Regions from separate parts of the Erythrobacter sp. R86502 genome, predicted to be linked through region 1. Evidence: predicted binding sites of a transcription regulator. Region 1 holds the regulator's gene; each other region holds the start of a gene.
What was found. The regulator LexA, encoded in region 1, represses DNA repair genes until DNA is damaged. The targets are predictions, from matches to a motif close to GTTCCNCNCTTGTTCT.

Region 1 (3,777 bases):
TTTGTTGGAAGGACGCATCCTTGCGCGAGAGGATCAACCTGCCGACAATCGCTTGCGCCTCACTTTGGCCGTTCGCCTCTCACAAGAAGCCGCAAACCACGGAGCGGCGCGCATGGTCAGGGTCAATGTCCCGATGGCGACATTTGGTGGACAGGGCGTGCCGCAAGGTTTGTCGGAGGGGGCGGTGGTTCGGCTTCGGGCAAGGCTTATGCCGCCTGCAAGCCCGATGCTTCCGGGAAGCTATGATTTTGCTCGTGCGGCCTGGTTCAAGGGACTTTCAGCCACTGGAACAATCGTCGGGCCCCTACAGGTGCTTCGGAACGCGAACGATCAGTCTGATATCGCAAGCCTTCAACGGCTGCTTTCTTCACATGTCCGCAACCGTGTCGAAGGTTCGCCGGGCGCCATCGCGGCTGCTTTTGCAAGCGGTGATCGGGGAGGCATCAAGGAGAGCGACGAATTAGCGATGCGTGATTCCGGGCTGACCCACCTGCTATCGATTAGCGGTTTGCATGTCAGTGCGGTGATTGCAGCAGCCTATTTTGTAACGTTGAAATTGCTTGCTCTATGGCCCGCTGTGGCGCTGCGTATGCGACTGCCCGTAGCATCGGCCACGATCGGCGCGCTTGCCGGGGTGGGTTATACGCTGCTGACTGGGGCAGAGGTGCCGACGGTGCGCAGCTGCGTAGCGGCCCTGCTTGTACTCGGTGCGCTTGCGCTTGGCCGAGAGGCGCTTTCGCTCCGAATGGTGGCGATCGCAGCAGGCTTTGTGCTTATGCTGTGGCCGGAAAGCGCAATCGGTCCCAGTTTTCAGATGAGTTTCGCGGCAGTTCTTGCCATCATAGCTCTGTCCAACAGCGCGCCAGTGCGTGCGTTTCTTACCCCCAGGGATGAACCTTCGCTGATGAAAGCGGCGCGGCGCGTAGTGATGCTGTTTGTGACCGGACTGGTGATCGAACTGGCCCTAATGCCAATCGTGCTGTTTCACTTCCACCGCGCCGGAATGTACGGCGCCTTAGCAAATGTCATTGCCATCCCTTTGGTTACCTTCGTTTCCATGCCAATGATTGCCGTGGGATTGCTTCTCGATATGCTCGGTCTTGGCGCGCCAGCCTGGTGGTTGGCCGCGCGTTCGCTTGATCTGTTGCTCGCGATTGCTCATTTCACAGCGGCGCTGAACGGCGCAGTTACGTTGATTCCGCAGATCAGCGGCTACACTGTAGGGATGTTTGCCTTAGGAGGCCTATGGTTGGCCTTGTGGCAAGGAAAGGTCAGGATCGCAGGCATCATGCCCGTCGCGCTTGCCATCGTGATGACCGCGATGACGCCGATACCCGACCTTTTGATCGCAGGTGACGGCAAGCATGTGGGCATCACGGTAAATGGTAGCGACGGATCGAGGCATCTGCTTTCCTTGCGAGACGGCCGTTCCACCTACACCCGCGATAACCTGATGGAGCTAGCGGGCGTTTCGGCAAAACCGATACCGCTTGCCAAATGGAATGGGGCCGAGTGCTCTTCAGCCTTCTGCACCGTCATAATCAACAGGGGCGCGAGAGACTGGGTGCTGCTGTTAGGGCGAGGCCGAAGCCAAGTTGAAGAGCGCGCTCTGGCGGCAGCATGTGCAAGGGCGGACGTTGTGGTGTCCGAACGATATCTACCGCGATCATGTCGTCCGCGTTGGCTCAAAGCCGACAAACGCTACCTTAGGATGAGCGGCGGATTGTCGATAAACCTTGCCCAAAAATACATCACTACGGTGGCCCAAAGTCAGGGCGATCATGGCTGGTGGAGGATCCCGTCTGATTTGAAAGATCGCAAATTCAAAGAATACCAAATTGCCACCAAGCTAAAACCATCGCGCGCAAGTTTACGTAAAAGGCAAAGATAGGTTCACACGACAGAGGCCGCCCGGACTATCCTGCCGAGCGGCCTCGAATTCAGCGGAGGATACCACACATCTGCAGGACTACGGGTTTCGGTTGTACCGCGCTAAAGCCGCGATCATTTAGTGATAGCGCCTCAGAAGACCAGCAAGCTTGCCTTGCACCTCGACTTCGTCTGGCCGATAAAACTGCGGATCATAGGTGGGGTTTGCGGGATCAAGTCGAACCTGCCCGCTTTCGCGATGCAGATATTTGAGCGTCGCTTCTTCACCGCGAACCAGCGCCACCACTATTTCGCCATTTCGAGCTGTATTGGTGCGACGAACAAGCGCAAAGTCACCATCAAAAATACCAGCTTCAACCATTGAATCGCCGGACACTTCAAGAGCATAATGCTCTCCTGGACCCAGCAAGGCCGCTGGCACCGGAAGTGTTGAATGCTCTTCAAACGCTTCAATGGGCGCGCCGGCGGCGATACGTCCATGCAAAGGCAGCTCAATCACATCATTTGAAGCAACAGCCTCTGCCACTCTTGGTGCGGGCGGAACCATTGGTACGACATTGTCAGCCAACGCCGACGGCGTGCGGGAGGGCGCCGAATTTTCCGGTTGACGGATCACTTCGAGCGCGCGCGCCCGATTGGGCAACCGCCTAAGAAAGCCGCGTTCTTCTAAAGCAGAAATCAGACGGTGGACGCCCGATTTGCTTTTCAGATCGAGCGCTTCTTTCATTTCTTCGAAACTTGGCGAAATCCCTGTTTCTTCCAGCCTTTGCTGAATAAAACGGATCAACTCGTGCTGTTTGGCTGTCAGCATGGATCAAATCTCCCTTGGTCGCATTCACGCCTGGTCAGAGACCGGACGCCAGTCCCACATGTGCTCCAAGAGGCACTGGCAGGTGATACTGCCATGTGCATTGCATGCACGCTGCGTCCGCCTTTAAGGTGAACGAACAAGGAACAATTAGGCAACCTTAAATTCACTGTCAAGCTGAAGGTAGGCTTCGGTCCGGGGTTTCAGCCATTTTGGAGATTAAATACCATAACTGGCTCACCACTTTGCAAAGCCGGGGCAAACGCGGCACGGTTAATCAAACAATTGGCTTGAGCCAAGGCGGACAACGCGCTGGAATCTTGAGAACCGGCCAAGCGCACGGTATTGCCTTCACGGACACCCCGAAGGAATTCGCGCCGGGAACCTGTGGCGGGCAGGTCTTCGCCGGTGAATGCCACTTCGGTTTTAGGAAAGGGAGCCGGATCGCCCTGGATCGCTTTGATCAGGGGTAGCGCAAAAAGGAAGGCCGTGACGAAGCTGGAAACCGGATTGCCAGGTAGGCCGAGCACCACCTGTCGTCCCCGTCCTCCCTGCCGGCTAGCGACGAGTAACGGTTTACCCGGCTTGATCGCGACTTTCCAGAAGGCGACTTGCGCACCTGCGGCCAACAGAGACGGTTGCACAAGATCATGATCTCCGACCGATGCACCCCCAGAGATTATCACAACATCGGCATCAGCTGATTGAGCAAATGCCGCACCCAGCGCCGATTGGTTATCGGGCACGGGACCAATGCGCGTAACGTCACAGCCCAACGGCGCAAGCATCGCGGCGATCATCGCACTATTGCTGGCAGGAACTTGATGCGGAAGGCACGTTGCAGGGTCTAAGGTCAACTCATCGCCGCTATCGATCACAGTCACGCGTGGCTTATGTGTGACCGGAATCTGCGAATGGCCCGCAGTTAAAGCAAGCGCGATGCGCCCCGCTGTCATCCGGGCGCCGCGCGTGAAGAGCACATCTCCGCTGCGAAAATCAAAACCGCACGGCCGGATATGCCGTCCGGGGGCCGGCGCCTGACGGGCGGACACACTATCATCAACGCGGACCGCGTCTTC
Region 2 (3,777 bases), on a different contig from region 1:
CTAACCAACGGGAAGCTTACAGCTTTTTTGGATCGGTATGATGATTGCTCCCTGACAGATGCCACTGCTGACGATGGTCCCTGCGGAGTAAACAGGACCAACGGGCGTGGGTCGGCACGCGCCTCGTCACAGAGCCAGGTGCGATCGTTCCTCTGAATCACAGGCTGCACAGTGATTCAGAATTCCAATTGGACCCTGCGATGATCGGTCTGGCAGCATAAGGCATGGAAAGACCTTACGATCAGTCATGGCATTGGCAGGCAATTGACCCCTCACGGAACATTGCTCGCAATTATCACCTCTGGGTCGCCACTGATTTATTCGGATGGACAACAGTCGAGCGACGTTGGGGACGGATAAGTACGAAGGGGAAGGGCGCTACGGCCTCATTTGCGAACAGAAGCGATGCGGAAGTGGCCGCTAAGTGCATTCGTCAGCGGCGAAGGAGCTCCCTTCGTCGCATCGGAGTCGTCTATAACGAAATCGATTGATGGCTCGGTCGGCGGGCGATCTCGACCATCGACCTTACAAGCATTCGACCCTCAGTAATTTCCGGCATACCAGAAGCTGAGTTCGTGTTACCCTGTGAAAAATTCAGGAGGCTTTGCGCATGCCAATTGCGACCTACAATGCCTGGCTCGCTCTCTACATCGGCGTCGGGCTTATGGTCGCGCTCTGCGCTGTGCTGGCTGCCGTGAAAACCATCTATGACCTTCGCCTGGGCTTGCTCGTGCTCGAATTCAGCGACTGGAGAGGACGGGTCTTCGCCGTCCCGAAACTATGGTGGCGCTGGCAGATCAATTATCTCTCAGGCACGCCAGTGATCATGCTGACGGCGATCCTGTTAGCCCATCATCTGGGATTTGCCACACTTGTTGATGTGTAGTCAGCCACGGACGCCCTTTGGGGACTGCCAAGTGTCGGAATAGTGGAGGACCCAGCGAAACGGGTCGGGCCGCGCTGCTCTGCGTCGGCCCAGGCTGCGGTGATTGTGCGGACATAGTCGATCGTTTCGCGGATACGCGGAATGCTCCGCGTCGCCCGGACCCTCCCGGGCCCTGCATTATACGCTGCCAGCGCGAGGTCATATCGGCCGAACTCTTCAATCTGCATCCGGAGATAACGCGCGCCGCCGCGCAAATTTTGAATGACGTCCCACGGATCGGCAACGCCAAGCTCCCGTGCGGTTCCCGGCATCAGTTGGGCAAGGCCGATAGCTCCCTTGGGCGAGCGGGCAAGGACCTGATACCGGCTTTCCTGCCAGATCAGTGCGTCGAACAGGCCAACCGGAATCTTCTCCTGGCAGGCGATAGCGGCGATCAACGGAAAATACTGCAGCCGTCGCTGCTCAGTTGCCGCAGGAAGATCATTTCGAGGTCTGTACTGGGCATCTCCGCAGCCACCCATGGACATCGGCGAAAGGAAGAGTGCCGGCAGGATGGTTGAGGGTGCAAGACCGCTCTGCATCCATTGAGGAACATCGATGGCTGTCGCTGGAGGGACAGCATCACTTGGATGGCCTGCGCCAATCCCGGCAAAGTCGGCGGCAAGGGTCGTTGTCAGATCGGGCTCCTCGCGGATAGTCGTTTGATCGACCGGATCTGTCTCCGGGCCAACATGGATGACAAAGCCCAGGGGCGGGGCGCCACCGAATTCTATAAGCTCGACCTCCTGCGCCGTAGCCGCCGGATGAAACGCTACGATGAACAGGCTCCCGATGATGGAACGAAAAGGCATGACCTTGCTCCTGCAAAGGGCTGAGCATCCCCTGCTAACACTCAGAGTCAATTGGGAAAAAAATTCCGTCTTGCGTTGCTGGGCCGTCCAACGTCGGATCCGGGACAAAGGAAAGGGGGGAGGGGAGGGAGAACTCGAAAGGAATTGCCATGCCCCTTATTGCCAAACCCCCTTCACAGCGCCTGGTCGATATCGTGGGAGCGCTTGGCGGCAGCTGGTCAGGGTACAGCGCCATGTGCCGATGCCCTGCCCATGCAGATGCCACTCCCAGCTTATCGCTGAGGGAGGGCAACCACGACATCCTTGTCCATTGCTTTGCCGGATGTGATCCGGCTGATGTGTTGCGGGAGCTCGCATCCGTCGTGCCGGGCAAGAAATACGGCTTCCCGGACGGTCCTGCACGCCCATTCGACTCCACCGCGATCGCGCGCAACCTTTGGTCGCAAGGCCGCAAGCTCGCGAACACCTGGGGCGAGGCCTATTGCCGTTACCGCGGCATTTCCGAAGAGCACGAAGACCTGCGTTATCATCCCCGGTGTCCACGAGGCAGAAATCCCGATACCATGTTCGAGCCCGCCTTGCTCGTCGGGGTACGCCAGGGCCAAGGAATTGTGGCAGTCCAACGGATCTACCTCAAACGGGGAGGGCAGGGCTACCGCTCCAAGCTCATGATCGGAAACCCGCAAGCCGGCAGCTGGCAGGGCCGTCGCCCCGGCAAAAATCTGGCACTTGCAGAGGGATTCGAGACCGCCGCCCGTTTTGCCGAACTTCATGGAATCCCGACTTGGTCCTCGCTCGGGGCCGAGAGGCTCGATCTCGTGCGCCTTCCTCAGGGGATCGAAGAGTTGATCATTGCCGAAGACAATGATCCCGAAGGGAGGCGAGCGAGTATCAAAGCCGCCGATGCCCACGCCCGCGAAGGGCTGACGATCCGGCGCATGGCACCGCCCGTAGGTTACGAAGACTGGGCAGCGGTCCCGAGACACCATTAAAGGGGAGGGGGAGGTGAGTATTTGGCTTGTCCGTGATGAGGCGAGCCGAACCCAGGAGACCTCCATGACAGACCTGTTCGAAGCGGCCGCACAGCGCCGTACGCCCGCTCAACTTGCCGCCCGCGCGCTTTCCATCCTTATCGAGAATGGCACCACCATCACGCGCGCGATGATGAATGAAACGATGACCAGCGCCTTTGGCGCCGGCGATGCAAGCGGTCGATGGACCCAGCGGGACAGTTTCGAAGTGCTTGAGCATGCGCTCGCGCTGAGCCTCACGTCTCGTAGGAGGGCAGCATTCGGCAGGGACGATCTCGGCAAGGCCATGGAGATCGCATCGCGGCTGCCCACTCAGACCGTTCGAAGCGAGGAACAGATCGACTGGCAACAGTTCTCAACACCCGTCGACCTTGCTGCTGTCGCCGTCATGTTGGCCAATGCTCAACCCCACGACGTCGTCCTGGAACCGAGCGCCGGTAATGGGCTGCTGGTCGCGCAGCTTCCAGATGTTGCGGTGCTTCAGCTGAACGAACTCAACGACGCGCGCCGCAATCGCCTCACCAACATCTTCCCCGGCGTGACGGTTACTGGTCACGACGGCGCGGCGATTGCCAGCACGCTTGGCGCCAAGACCAGGCCTTCGCTCATCCTCATGAATCCACCGTTCTCGCGTTCACTTGGACGCGGTGCAGACCACCTTGCTGCCGTCCGACACCTTGCCGCCGCCATTGCCCATCTGCGCGCCGGCGGCCGCATCGTCGCAATCATGCCCGACTGGTTCTCCCGCTCAGCCAAAATGAGCGACATATTCGAGAACACGCTAGAGCCCGTTACGGTTCGCAACTTGATCCGCTTGGAGCAGGCTTATACCAAGCACGGGACCACTATCGCGGTCAGGATCTACGTCCTCGACAAAATCCCGGGCACTGGGTCTCATACGACCATCCAGCGCGTGGATGTGGCTGGCCTGGCAGACAGTCTCGAAATTGCGCCGCGCGCAGCCGTCGCCGAAGAGCAAGCCAAACCTGCCGCACCTGCCAAGGCCATC
Region 3 (3,777 bases), 1.4 Mb from region 1:
GCGCGCGCCATCTCGTCGGGTGCGCGGTCGATATAGTCCTGCAGGACGTTGTCGAGGAAGCGCATCACGTCTTCGATGAACTGCTTGTCGCCCTTCCACTCTTCCCAGGTTTCGAGGTTGAGCGAGGAGAGGCAGCACACCGCGGTGCGATCATTGCCCAGATGGTCTACGCCGGTGGGCAGCGTGATTTCGCTGCACAGGTTCGAAGTCGAAACCTTCAGCCCCAGATCGCGGTGATGCTTGGGCATCATGCGGTTCACGGTGTCGTTGAAGACGATGTAGGGTTCACCCGTGGCCAGCCGCGTTTCGACGAGCTTCTGGAACAGCGAGCGCGCATCGACCGTCTGGCGCACGCTCCCATCGCGGGGTGAGCGCAGCTGGAATTCGGCGCCATCGCGCACGGCTTCCATGAATTCATCGGTCAAGAGCACGCCGTGGTGCAGGTTCAGCGCCTTGCGGTTGAAATCGCCGCTGGGCTTGCGGATTTCGAGGAACTCCTCGATTTCCGGATGGCTGACATCGAGATAGCACGCCGCCGATCCGCGCCGCAGCGAGCCTTGCGAAATCGCCAGCGTCAGCGAATCCATCACGCGCACGAACGGAATGATCCCGCTGGTCTTGCCGTTGAGGCCGACAGGCTCCCCGATGCCGCGGACATTGCCCCAATAGGTGCCGATCCCGCCGCCCTTGCTGGCGAGCCACACGTTTTCATTCCAGGTGTCGACAATCCCTTCGAGGCTGTCGGATACCGAGTTCAGGTAACACGAAATCGGCAGGCCCCGGTTGGTGCCGCCGTTCGACAGCACCGGGGTGGCGGGCATGAACCACAGGTTCGAAATGTAGGCGTACAGCCGCTGCGCATGTGCATCATCATCGGCGTAGGCATCGGCCACGCGGGCGAACAGATCCTGATAGCTTTCGCCGGGCAGCAGATAGCGGTCGTTCAGCGTTTCCTTGCCGAAATCGGTCAGGCGCGCATCGCGGCTGGAATCGGTGACGATGGTGAAACGGCGGTCGTTGACCTTCTTGCTGTCCACAGCAGCCGACTTGGCAACTTCGGCCATGGCACCGGCCAGTGCCTCACCCGCCTTGGCGGCAATCAGCACGTCGGAGCCTGCATCGGTTGTCTTCATTGTCACTGCTTTCTCATCCTTCGCGGACGGCGCGGCGATCGTGCCGGCGTCCAGTTCGTTCGTCACGTCGCTATTCACCACATCACCCGGCACGTTGTCGCTCGCCTTGAAATCCATCTGAAGCCCCACTTGTCCGCCGAATCAGCACCAGGGCGCAAGGGGCCATGTTCTGATTCTGTTCTATACCGGTTGGTCCACAGATTTGCCAACAGCCCACCCTGTTATTGGACGTGCTGGCAGGTCTGCCGAACCCATTCGCAATGCGCAGCAGACCTTGGGGCCAAGGCAAATCTTCTGCCATCTGCCCTCTAGAGGGCGGCGGAGGTTTCACCAAGGCTTGGGGGTCCGATTAGCACCGAACCACTAGATGATGAATCACCACGCGACTCCCGTCAACGGGCGTTTAAGCACTTAGTTACCATCGCCGCCGGGTTTCAGGCGCCCGTTTCTACCGCGACGCGTGGACCAAGCTTGAGTCGCGCGGCCCGCAACCCCCAAATTGAATCTGTGAAGAAAAAAATAAGCGCTGATTCATTCGAATCCACGCGTGAATCTTTTGCACACGCAAAGCTGCGATTGTTGCGCGTGTGGCCGGGTGGGCCGTGCAGGCAGGCTCAGGCCTGTTCGAAGGCCTCAAGCGCGGTTCCGGCAGCCAGCCAGCGTTGTTCGGCCTCTGCCAGCGAATCGGCGGCCCGTGCGCGCTTGGTCAGCAACGCCTGCATGGCACTTCCGCCTTGCCCGCCGGATCTGGCGGAAAGCGCAAGGATTTCCCGGTCGAAGGCGTCCACTTCCGCAGTGAGGCGGGCGATCGCGGTTTCCGCCTTGCCAAGTTCCGATTGCGCCGCACGCAGATCGGCACCCGAATTGGCGGCGCCGCGTTGTCCCTTGCCCTTCCCGGCATTGCCCTTGGGCTGGTTCCGGCCGAGGATGAAGTCGATGTAATCCTCCATACTGCCGGCATATTCGCGCGCGGTGCCGCTATCGACGAGGATGAGGCGATCGGCGGTCAGTTCGACCATGTGGCGATCGTGGCTGATGAGGATTACCGCGCCGGTGTAATTGTTGAGCGCCTGAATCAGCGCCTCTCGCGCATCGACATCAAGGTGGTTGGTCGGTTCGTCCAGGATCAGCAGGTGCGGCGCGTCGCGGGTAATCAGTGCCAGCGCCAGCCGCGCGCGTTCACCGCCCGAAAGCTTGTCGACGCGCTGGTTGGCCCGCGGGCCGGAAAAGCCGAAACGTCCCAGTTGGGCACGGATCGCCCCTGCGGTCTGCCCTTCCATGGCGCGGTTCATCAGATCGAGCGGGGTTTCCTCCCCCGCCAGTTCTTCCACCTGATACTGGGTGAAATACCCGACCTTCAGTTTGCCGGGCGCGTTGATCTCCCCCTCGGCAGGGGTCAGCTGCGAGGCAAGCAGGCGCGCCAGCGTTGTCTTGCCATTGCCATTGCGGCCCAGCAGCGCGATCCGGTCATCGGCATCGATGCGGAAACTCAAACGCTTCAGGATCGGCGGCGCCTCGCCGTAACCCACCGCCGCATGATCCAATGTAATCATCGGCGATTTGAGTTCGGCGGGATCGGGAAAATCGAAGGTCAGCGAAGGGTCTTCGGCCAGCGCCGCAATCGGCTGCATCTTGGCAAGCATCTTGGCACGCGATTGCGCCTGCTTGGCGGTAGACGCGCGCGCCGAGTTGCGGGCAACGTAATCCTGAAGCCGCGCGCGCTGCGCATCCTGCGATGCCTTGGCCGCCGCAATCTGCGCGGCGCGTTCGGCGCGCTGTTTTTCAAAGGCGTCATACCCGCCCGGATACAGCGTCAACTGCCCGCCCTGCAGGTGCAGGATGTGATCGACCACCTTGTTCAGCAGGTCGCGTTCATGGCTGATGACGACCAGCGTGGCGGGGTAGGATTTGAGGAAGTTTTCCAGCCACAGCGTCGCTTCCAGATCGAGGTGGTTCGAAGGCTCGTCCAGCAGCAGGATATCGGGTTCGGAAAACAGCAACGCACCCAGCGCGATTCGCATTTTCCAGCCGCCCGAAAAGCTGTCGACGGGGCGTTGCTGCATCTCATCGTCAAAGCCCAGACCGTTCAGGATCTTGGCGGCGCGTGCAGGCGCCGAATAGGCGTCGATCGCGAGCAGACGCTCGTGAACATCGCCCATGCGGTCCATGTCGGTGCAGGTTTCCAGCTCTGCCAGCAGTTCAGCGCGTTCGGTGGCCGAAGCCAGCACAACCTCTTCCGGCGTCATGCTGCCGCTGGGGGCTTCCTGCGCAATGTAGCCGATCTTGGCGCGCGAAGGCTTGCTGATTTCGCCGTCGTCAGGCTCGATCTCGCCGATCAGCGCCTTCATCAGCGTGGATTTGCCCGCGCCATTGCGACCGATCAGCCCGACGCGCGCGCCCACCGGCACGGTTGCGCTGGCGCGTTCAAGAATGGCCCGGCCGCCAAGCCGCACTGTGACACCGTCGATTGTAAGCATGGGCGCGCCCTTAACAGGCTATCGGGCGCGTCCCAATGAAAATCACCCGCCGCGCGCGTGGGCCGCGATTTCGCCGGCGATGCGCGGGATCAGCGGGATGGGCAGATCATGGCCCCAACCGGGAATCGTCACCAACCGGCTGCCGGAAATGTGCTTCGCGGTGTCCT
Region 4 (3,777 bases), 710 kb from region 1:
TCCCGGCGCGCTTGGCCGCTTCGGCGGTGGCGATAACCAGATCGTGATCGACACTGCGGAATGCGGATTCATCGCGCCCCGCTTTTTTCCATGTCGTGCCCAGCGCGCAGATCAAAGCGCGCGGGCTTAGCGCGTCGAACACTTCGCCCCATCGTTGCGGATCGGACACGAACATCTCCATCCGCGCACCCGGTGGCAGCGGGGCTTCGCGGCGGGCAATCCCGACAATCCGCACATCATCGCCGCTGCTGGCCACTTCGATCACGCGGCGCCCCACCAGTCCTGTTGCGCCGACCAGCGCGATACGCACCGGCGCACTGTTGTGCGGATCAGACATTGATGAGCCCCACCGGCCGCTCGCCATAGATTCGGCCGACAGCCTGCATGGCGAAGCGGTCGCTCATCCCCGCAATGAAATCTGCGATCACCCGCGCACGGTCAGGATCGTGCGAGGGCAGACGCGGTTGCCAGTCGTCAGGCATCAAGGTGGGGTCTTGCGCATAAGCGGCATACAACCGGGCCACCACGTCGCGCGCCCGTTCGGCAGCCGCGATCTGTTCGGGGTGGTAGTAGAGGCGTTCGTACATGAAGGATTTCAGACGGCGTTCCTGCAGCGCCATCGCAGGCGAAAATCCGGCGAGCTGCCGGCCTGCGCTGCGCACCTCCGCCACCGAACCGCAATCTTTCACCTGCGCTGCGGTGTGGCTAATCACATCATTCACCATCAAACCGATCTGGTCGCGTATCATCTCACGCAGCAAACGCTCTCGCGGGGCGTGAGGGAAGCGCTTTTCGACGTTACGCCACTGGTCTGCGAGGAAATCGAGCGTGAGAAGATCGTCCAGCGCCAGAAAGCCTGCGCGCAGACCATCATCGATATCGTGATTGTCGTAGGCAATATCATCGGCGATGGCGGCCACCTGCGCTTCCAGCGATGGCCACGTCTGCAGATCAAGCGGAAACGCCGCGTCGAGTTCGGCAAGCGCCCAATTCGGCGCGGCAACAGGTCCATTATGCTTGGCAAGACCTTCGAGCAAATCCCAGGTCAGGTTCAGCCCATCATGTTCAGGATAGGGGCATTCGATCCGCATGACCGTACGCAGCGCCTGCGCGTTATGGTCGAACCCGCCATGGCGTTCCATCGATTGCGACAGGGCCGCCTCGCCCGCGTGGCCGAACGGGGGGTGTCCCAGATCATGGGCAAGGCACAATGCCTCTGTCAGGTCTTCATCGAGCCGCAAAACGCGGGCGATCACCCGGCCGATCTGCGCAACTTCAAGACTGTGAGTCAAACGGGTGCGGTAATGATCGCCGTCAGGTGCGATGAAAACCTGCGTTTTAGACTTCAGGCGCCGAAAGCTCATCGAATGGATGATCCTGTCGCGATCGCGCTGGAAAGGGCTGCGCGGCCCCCTTTGTTCTCCGCTGCCGGATCGGGCAAACTCGCGCGATGCAGGGGCTTCGGGATCGGCGGCATAGGGGGCGCGGGTCATCACAGGTGCGCGCCTAGGCGAGGCTGGTAGGGTTCTCAACGGGAACGGGGGGTGAACACGGCGTAAATCGCCTGTGAACAATCGTTTGCCAAGCGGATTATGGGGCCGCCCTCCGGTGATTGGGGGGAGGAGGACGGCCCCAAGGGCCCATCGGTGCGACCCGAAGACCCGGATCATGCCTGTTACGTTTCCGCGACAAAATCCACGCGCCCCTTAGAAGAGAACGTTAACAAGATGCACCCCATGCAATGCTGCAATGCGGCAAGATGACCGTTCAAACCGATGAGCGGAAGATTTATCCGGCGTCGTTCTGTTCGAGAATCCAGTCTGCAGCCGCTTCGCAGTGGATTCGCGTGCTGTCGAAGATAGGCAGGACGTTGGCGTTAGCGTCCACCACCAGATTGAGCTCGGTGCAGGCAAGCACGATCGCTTCGGCGCCTTCCTGCGCCTTGTTGGTGATGATCGTTTTCATCGTGCGTTCGGCTTCGCGGGTAACTTTGCCCACCATCAACTCATCATAGATGATCCGGTCCAGCATTTCGACATAGTCGAGATTGGGCGGCAGCAGGTCTATTCCATGCGAAACAAGCCGTTTGCGATAGAAGCTTTCGGTCATCACGTTACGGGTGCCCAGAACTGCGGCGTTGTTGACCGACAGACGCTTCATCGAACGGCCAACGCATTCCGCGATGTGCAGGATCGGAATATCGACGGCGGCTGCGACATCATCGTAAAGCCGGTGCATCGAATTCGCACCGATAATCAGCGCCTGCGCACCAGCCCCTTCGAGCCGGCGCGCGCTTTCAACCAGTACGCCAGCGGCGCGTTGCCAATCGCGTTCTTCGCGCAAGGCATAAAGCTGGGAAAAATCCAGACTTTCGATCAGCAGAGGGGCGCTAGCCATCGGGGCGGCGCGTTTCTGGACGATGCGGTTGATGCGTTCGTAATAGGTCGCGGTCGACACCCAACTCATGCCGCCGATGATCCCGAGTTTGCGCAAAGTCGCAGCCTTTCAAATTTTAGTGTGCAGGTGCGAACGGATGTAGGGCGCAAGTGTTCCACCCGTCCAGAGGCCAGATCCGTCTGATGCGGCTTACTCAGTCTTTGGCGACAAGGCGTGCTTGGCAAGCCACGGCTTGAGCCGATCCAGCGTCGCTTGCGGGGCTTCTTCATGCGGCAGATGCCCGATTGCAGGATAGACCACCAGTTCGGCATTGGGCATGGTCCGGGCCAGCCACCTGCCGGATTCCACGGGAATCAAACGGTCTTCCTGGCCCCACAGGATCAGCGTCGGCACGGCAATTCCGGCAATGTCCGCAGTACTGATCGGATCATAGGGATAACCGAACCGCTTCAGCGTAGCGCGGCGATTGCCAGGGTAGCGCAGCAATTCCCAGTACCGGTCGACCGCTGCCTCGTCCGCGACCGCTTTGACCGAAATTGATTGCTCAAGGCTCTGCGCAATCAGGCTGCGCGGAGTAATCTGTTCGGCCAGCCGATTGATCCCCGGGGTCTGCGCGATGGCAAAGCCGATATTGCCGCTGCCCTTATCTTCTTCCTCGTCCGCCGCCAGCATAGGTCCGCCGCTGGCATCCACCAGAACAAGCCCGCTGAGGCGGTCGGGATGTGCCGTTGCAAAAGCCAGCGCGTGTTTGCCGCCCATCGAATTGCCCGCCAGAACGAACTGCGCAAGGCCCATCGCATCGGCGACTTCCAGAACATCGGCCACGTAGTTGTCACGGCTGTAATCATGCGCAGGGTCCGGGCCGGTCAGGCCATGGCCCACTTGGTCGAAACGGATCACCCGGTATTGGCTCCTGAGAGCCGCCGCCCAGGGCTCCCATGTGTGGAGGTCTGCGTTGGAGCCATGGAGCAATATAATCGCAGGCGCATCGCGCGGCCCCTCGTCACGCAGATGCACACGCACGCCATTGCCGATGGTCACGAATTGCGACGGTGGCCCGCCATACTTGGCGCGCATCGCGGCCGCATCGGTATCTGGCGTGCGGAACACCAGAAAGGCGACGGCAAGTACCGCGGCAAGCCCCAGCAGCCCGCGCAAAATCCATTTCATTGCTGTTCCATCTCCGCAATCCAGCGCCGCACCACAGCCACGCCGTCCCTGTCCACTGTGCTCTTCCCCAGTTCAGGCATCGCCACGCCCGGTTCCGCGCTATTCATCCGATGCAGCAGGATCGAAGCATCGGGCTGACCCGGCAGCACCGCGAATGCGTGCCCCCCGGTTCCGCGCCCTGCCGCCACGGGACGCTTCATGAAACCGATC

Region 2: SJY33_RS14920 (toprim domain-containing protein) is a predicted target of LexA. The motif match lies at 1,867-1,882, and genes of this name have one in related genera.
Region 3: SJY33_RS10735 (ribonucleoside-diphosphate reductase subunit alpha) is a predicted target of LexA. The motif match lies at 1,300-1,315, and genes of this name have one in related genera.
Region 4: SJY33_RS07595 (deoxyguanosinetriphosphate triphosphohydrolase) is a predicted target of LexA. The motif match lies at 1,535-1,550, and genes of this name have one in related genera.

Annotation. Positions count from the first base shown of each region.
Region 1 is NZ_JAXHCJ010000001.1:854,633-858,409, forward strand. It holds gene SJY33_RS04065 (ComEC/Rec2 family competence protein) at 1-1,891, shown strand, start outside; gene lexA (transcriptional repressor LexA) at 2,009-2,701, opposite strand; gene SJY33_RS04075 (molybdopterin molybdotransferase MoeA) at 2,902-3,777, opposite strand, start outside.
Region 2 is NZ_JAXHCJ010000002.1:91,209-94,985, forward strand. It holds gene SJY33_RS14905 (WGR domain-containing protein) at 225-491, shown strand; gene SJY33_RS14910 (hypothetical protein) at 611-886, shown strand; gene SJY33_RS14915 (lytic transglycosylase domain-containing protein) at 853-1,788, opposite strand; gene SJY33_RS14920 (toprim domain-containing protein) at 2,100-2,729, shown strand; gene SJY33_RS14925 (strawberry notch-like NTP hydrolase domain-containing protein) at 2,794-3,777, shown strand, end outside.
Region 3 is NZ_JAXHCJ010000001.1:2,231,403-2,235,179, forward strand. It holds gene SJY33_RS10735 (ribonucleoside-diphosphate reductase subunit alpha) at 1-1,250, opposite strand, end outside; gene SJY33_RS10740 (ATP-binding cassette domain-containing protein) at 1,748-3,610, opposite strand; gene SJY33_RS10745 (alpha/beta fold hydrolase) at 3,653-3,777, opposite strand, start outside.
Region 4 is NZ_JAXHCJ010000001.1:1,568,977-1,572,753, forward strand. It holds gene SJY33_RS07590 (NAD(P)H-binding protein) at 1-337, opposite strand, end outside; gene SJY33_RS07595 (deoxyguanosinetriphosphate triphosphohydrolase) at 330-1,493, opposite strand; gene SJY33_RS07600 (aspartate/glutamate racemase family protein) at 1,789-2,493, opposite strand; gene SJY33_RS07605 (alpha/beta fold hydrolase) at 2,587-3,567, opposite strand; gene SJY33_RS07610 (SO2930 family diheme c-type cytochrome) at 3,564-3,777, opposite strand, start outside.